One region of the Xenorhabdus santafensis genome, then DNA from elsewhere that is predicted to be linked to it. Evidence: predicted binding sites of a transcription regulator. Region 1 holds the regulator's gene; the other holds the start of a gene.
What was found. Region 1 encodes PurR, which represses purine synthesis genes. Its sites were predicted from a motif close to CANGCAAACGTTTGCNTG; they were not measured.

Region 1 (3,175 bases):
AACCAACTGGAAAAGTAGCGGATGCCATCAACAATGCTTTCGGTTCTTTTGCTGAGTTCAAACAACAATTTACTGACGCTGCACTGAAAAACTTTGGTTCCGGCTGGACATGGTTGGTCAAAAAAGCTGACGGAAGTTTGGCTATCGTCAGCACTTCCAATGCAGCAACTCCATTGACTGGCGAAGATAAGCCAGTTCTGACCGTCGACGTTTGGGAACACGCATACTACATCGATTACCGTAATGCCCGCCCACAATATCTGGAGCATTTCTGGGCTTTGGTCAACTGGGCATTTGTTGAAGAAAACCTGGCTTAATAAGATTGATTCTTATGCCAGTTTGAAATGATAAGGGCTGGTTTTCTTCCATTCTCTGATTATGAATGTCAGAAAACCAACCCTAAATACAAACGGTGTTATACGTCAATTATTTTTCTAGCTCTCAATTAATAAGACAAAGGCTTGCCAGAAAGACAATCATGATTAATGCGCTACCGGCAGCCAACAATCCCAACTTCAGATCTGTATCCATAGAACATCCTCAATGTGAAAAGCAAGATACCTAACACCATAATTTTAGATGGTTATTTACTGCATTGTTTGTAAATTATACTACCAACTTAAATTCATACTCTTTATAACATCGATTATCACTTTCACTTTTGAGCTAGATCAGACAAAATTCAATGTTTATCGCTAAATTGTTGCCAACCCATCACCTCATATATAAATATGTTGGTAAACGATTAACAATTATCTATATTTCAAGTTAAAGCGTATCGACAAGCAGATACGGCGAATCAATCAGCAACTTGAAAAGTTAGAATATATAAATTTAGACCATAAGGTCAGGAGTCCTTTTTATCATGGCAACGATTAAAGATGTGGCCAAACGCGCTGGTGTTTCTACCACAACCGTATCCCATGTTATCAATAAAACCCGTTTCGTCGCCGAAGATACTAAGGCTGCAGTTTGGGCTGCTATTAAAGAACTGAACTATTCTCCCAGTGCCGTTGCCCGTAGTTTGAAAGTTAACCACACAAAATCCATCGGATTATTGGCAACATCCAGCGAAGCCCCCTATTTTGCTGAAATCATAGAATCTGTTGAAAATAGTTGCTACAGCAAGGGTTACACTCTGATTTTATGTAATTCCCATAATAACCTTGATAAACAAAAAGCATATCTTGCCATGTTGGCGCAAAAACGCGTAGATGGTTTGCTGGTTATGTGTTCAGAATATCCTGAACAACTTTTAGGCATGTTAGAAGACTATCGCAATATTCCTATGGTAGTAATGGATTGGGGTGAGTCCAGAGGGGATTTTACCGATGCCATCATCGACAATGCCTTTCATGGCGGTTACTTGGCTGGTCGCTATCTTATTGAACGCGGGCACCGTGATATTGCTTCCATTCCTGGCCCATTGGCAAGAAATACAGGTGGCGGGCGTCACCAAGGCTTTCTCAAGGCGCTGAAAGAGGCCAATATCGCTATTCGCGATGAGTGGATTGTGCAAGGTGATTTCGAACCAGAATCAGGTTACCAAGCTATGTGTAAGATCCTAAATCAGAAACACCGCCCAACAGCTGTTTTTTGCGGGGGCGACGTCATGGCAATGGGAGCAATCTGCGCCGCTGATGAATTAGGTTTGCGTGTACCACAAGACATTTCCATTATTGGTTATGACAATATCCGAAATGCCCGCTATTTTACCCCAGCATTGACAACCATTCACCAGCCCAAAGAACGGCTGGGGCAAATGGCTTTCTCAATGCTACTGGATAGGATCGTCAATAAGCGTGAAGATGCACAAACTATTGAAGTTCACCCACGCCTTGTTGAACGGCGCTCCGTCGCAGATGGGCCTTTTATCGATTACCGTCGCTGACAGTTAGTTTTCTTGCAACCATTCAGCATTAAGTGTTTCACTATCCCCGAGATAATCAAATAACCAACTTAATGCTGGTGAATGGCTTTTTTGCGACCATACCAAGCAGCATGGGCTATCAGGCAATGGTTGTTCAAGTTCAAGTGCTGTCAGTTTTCCTTTGCGGATAAGAGGCAATGCACGATGTTTGGGCACCATTCCAACACACAAACCATCCATCAGGCAATTCAACCCTGCATCCCAATCAGGGACAACCAGTCTCCGTTGGTTATCCAACGCCCATGTATCCCTTTTAGGCAAACTGCGTGAAGTATCTTCAAGACACAAACTGGGATAAGGTCGCATTTGATCGTCATTTAATTTCCCCGATATTGACGCCAATTCATGCTCAGGGCTGACGACACATAACCAAGGCATGAATCCCATGTCCCTGAAGTTATATCGTTCACCAACGGGAGATGCCCGCGTTGCACCAATCGCAACATCCACCCGTTCATTCACCAGCGCATCCCATACCCCATTGAAAACCTCGGGGTAAATAAACAGCTCAATATCGGGAAAATGCCGATAAAAATCGAGAATGAGCCGGAGAGTTCTCTCAGGTTTCACTACCCTGTCCACGGCAATGCTAAATTGCCCCCGCCAACCATTGGCAACTTGCTGGCATTGATGCCGAGTGTGATGCATTTTTTTGATAACAGAGCGAGCTTCTTTGACAAAAATGGCTCCCGCTTCAGTTAAGTCCACGTCACGGTGACGTCGCTCAAATAGAGGTACTGCCAGCCATTCTTCAAGCTGTTTTACTGTATAGCTTACAGCAGAAGGTACACGATGAAGTTCTGATGCTGCCGCACTGAAACTTCCTGTTCTGGCAACAGCATCAATAACTTCCAGAGAGTATTCAGACCACATATATCTTCCTTTCAATTTTTTTCACAGCATGGTGCAAATATTACCGTTTCACAAGTAAAAATCATGCCATATAGAATAAGTCGGGTATTCTTTTATCAATTACCACATCAAGTTACGAACACCATGGCGACAAATAAAAATTCAATTCCATTTATGTTTTATCTCGCTGGCCTGAGCATGCTCGGTTATTTGGCTATCGATATGTATCTGCCTGCTTTTGGTGCAATGAAAGTAGATTTGGATACCTCAGAAAATGCCATTAGTGCAAGCCTCAGTATTTTTCTTGCGGGTTTTGCTTTTGCTCAGCTCTTATGGGGGCAATTGTCAGACCGCATAGGCAGAAAGCCTGTACTTATTATCGGATTATCTCTG
Region 2 (3,175 bases), on a different contig from region 1:
AGTGTTCCAATCTTTCGGTTAACTGAAAGAAACTTTGTTCAATGTCGGCAATCCAATATTCTTCAATAAATAAACAAGGCTGATGCTGGCTAAACAATAGGTGCTGATGCTGAATTTCATCACGGATGGATAGCAGTTTTCCCTTCCATTCGGAATGGTTTTGCATGGTTGTGTTTTTTTCTGAAGTTATCGATTTCAACCTTGTTTGGCAAAGAATCGCGCTATTACGACTGGCATCCAGAACTTCAACCTGATGCTTTTCGTTGATTTCCATCATAATGGTTTGTGGAAAACCAATACCATTTAAACGAGCAGATAATTCCCCAGTATTACTCTTCAGTGAATTTTCCAGCGATTTCTTGTCTATTTCGATGAAGTTAATGTCTATATTGTGCAGATGTAATGAAGGATGCAGAAATAGCGTCAGTTTTTCGTCTTTGATTTCCTCGGGGAGTGAATAAAAGCGATTGCGGCCAAAAAGGGATTTTTGAGTGATTAACTGCAAAGGGGGATGATCATTTTTGCTTTGGCTGGATTGAACCCAATGCTGATATAACTTATCCATTTTCTGCATCAGAGAATGTTGTTGATAGGCTTGCTCGGTCAATAAAGTTTGCAGGAATTGTGGCAGAAGTTTTAAGGTGTTCAAGTCGTGCCACAGGCAATCTTTTAATAGCACCATGTCTAGCGCTGATATTTCGTTTCTGCCACTGAAAAGAGCGCTGGCCTGCAATAAGTGGATGGATTTTTTCCAGCGCCTGTCTGAAACATCAGTTATATTTCCGGCTGCATTTACTTGCTGGCGCAGTTGATAAATCAACTCGAAGATAGGATCGGGTAAGGATACATGGTTGATCTTGTCTTGCCATTGATGAAACTCGTCATCAGTGATCTGAATGTGAGCCGGTACAGGGTTGTTATTTTCATTGGTTCGATCAGTCAGTAGCGCCCGGAAATTTTTCTTTTCCTGAATCTTGTCCAACCAGATCCTGATCAACATGCGATCGTAGAGTGCTTCCAAACTGCTATCTGCATCAGGAAGTTCATTGGATGCAGTAACGAGTAAACGCATTGGCAGGAGCTCTTCTTGATTACCATTTCTGAATTTCTTTTCATTAATTGCTGTAAGTAAAGTATTCAGAATGGCGGGCCCTGCTTTCCAGATTTCATCCAGAAAAACAATTTTGGCGGCAGGTAAGTAGCCTTCGGTAAGACGTTGGTAGCGACCTTCATCTTTGAGTGCTTGAATAGAAAGGGGGCCAAAGATCTCTTCGGGAGTAGAAAAACGGGTCATCAGATATTCAAAAGCATGTGCATTTTGAAATGCAAATTTGAGCCGACGCGCGATAAGGCTTTTGGCAATCCCCGGAGGGCCAAGGAGAAAAACACTTTCCCCACATAAAGCCGCCAGTAGGCAGAGGCGAATGGCTTGTCGCCTTTCATATAGGCCACTTTCCAGATACTGGCTCAATTGAGATATTTTCTCGACTATTTGCATATCGTGAACACCACAGTTTGAACAATCAATTCCATTTTATTTATAGAGAAAGTGAAACCTATGCAAAGATTTTATGGTGAATTATTGTGTCTGTTTATGAGAGGAAAGCTGATTCAGCTTAATTTCTTAGGTAACTTAATATTTTTTATTAAATTATATTTTGTATAAAAGTTTCCCATAATGATCACATTTTCATATTAATCATGTTGTCTTTGATATTGGGATTTATATGATTCCTTCTCAGCGAAACGTTTCGCTCAGGAGTTACATAAAATGAAAAAAGGTGTTTTATTACATTCTGATATTTCCGCTGTTATTTCTCGTTTAGGGCATACGGATCAGATAGCGCTTAGTGATGCGGGGTTACCTATCCCATCTTCTACCCAACGAATTGATTTAGCACTAACTCAGGGAATGCCTGATCTACTCTCTGTGTTTGATGTTGTTGTTCAGGAACTACAAGTAGAGGCGATCATTTTGGCCGCTGAAATTATTGAACATAACTCTCAAATACATGAGCAAATCATCAAGCGCATTGCTGATCTCGAAACACGGCAGGGCAATGCCATCACAATAAAGTATGTGAGCCATGACATTCTGAAAGAGAAAACAAGGGAGAGCAAAGCCGTCATTCGGACAGGGGAATGTACTCCTTACGCCAATATTCTCCTGTGTTCTGGTGTAACTTTCTGAGGTGACTATGAAGCCATTACTGGAGTTACAGGGGATTGATAAGTCTTTCCCCGGAGTAAAAGCCCTGTCAGGGGCTGCATTGAGAGTTTATCCTGGAAAAGTGATGGCGCTAGTTGGTGAAAATGGCGCGGGTAAGTCCACGATGATGAAAGTCTTGACCGGCATTTATACAAAAGACACCGGCACGATCCGTTATCTTGGGCAAGAAGCCGTTTTTTCTGGCCCCAAAGCATCCCAAGAAGCTGGTATTGGCATTATCCATCAAGAATTGAACCTTATCCCTCAGTTGACGATTGCTGAAAATATTTTTTTAGGGCGGGAATTTGTCAATAAACTGGGCATGATCAATTGGAAAAAAATGTATGAAGAAGCCGATAACTTGCTAAGACGTCTCAATATCAGCTACAGCAGCCATCGGTTTGTTTCTGAGCTATCCATTGGCGATCAGCAAATGGTGGAGATAGCTAAGGTACTGAGCTTCCAATCCAAAGTCATCATCATGGATGAACCAACAGATGCCTTGACTGATACAGAAACCGAATCCCTCTTCCATGCCATACGGGAACTGAAAGCCCAAGGGTGTGGCATTGTCTACATTTCTCATCGTCTGAAGGAAATCTTTGAAATCTGTGATGATGTGACAGTATTTCGTGATGGGCAGTTTATCGGTGAACAATCTGTCCATACACTTGAAGAAGATCGTTTAATCGAAATGATGGTCGGCCGCAAACTGGAAGATCAGTATCCGCGTCTGGATCTCCCCAGAGGAGAAAAGAAGCTGGCAGTGGAAAATCTTTCAGGGCCAGGGATCAATAATGTCAGTTTTTCCCTCTTCGGTGGGGAAATTCTGGGGATCTCAGGTTTGATGGGCGCCGGGCGTACTGAATTGATGAAGATGATTTATGGGGCTTTACCGAAAACCGCAGGCAAAATCTTGTTGGATGGGAAACATCTTAAGGTTCGCAATCCACAAGAAGGGCTGAC

Region 2: the regulator PurR is predicted to act here: its motif matches at 1,740-1,757, upstream of rbsD (D-ribose pyranase).

What each region holds. Positions count from the first base shown of each region.
Region 1 covers NZ_VCDN01000046.1:126,559-129,733, reverse strand. The annotation lists gene sodB (superoxide dismutase [Fe]) at 1-317, shown strand, start outside; gene purR (HTH-type transcriptional repressor PurR) at 866-1,891, shown strand; gene punR (DNA-binding transcriptional activator PunR) at 1,895-2,803, opposite strand; gene punC (purine nucleoside transporter PunC) at 2,927-3,175, shown strand, end outside.
Region 2 covers NZ_VCDN01000012.1:6,510-9,684, reverse strand. The annotation lists gene ravA (ATPase RavA) at 1-1,498, opposite strand, end outside; gene rbsD (D-ribose pyranase) at 1,772-2,191, shown strand; gene rbsA (ribose ABC transporter ATP-binding protein RbsA) at 2,199-3,175, shown strand, end outside.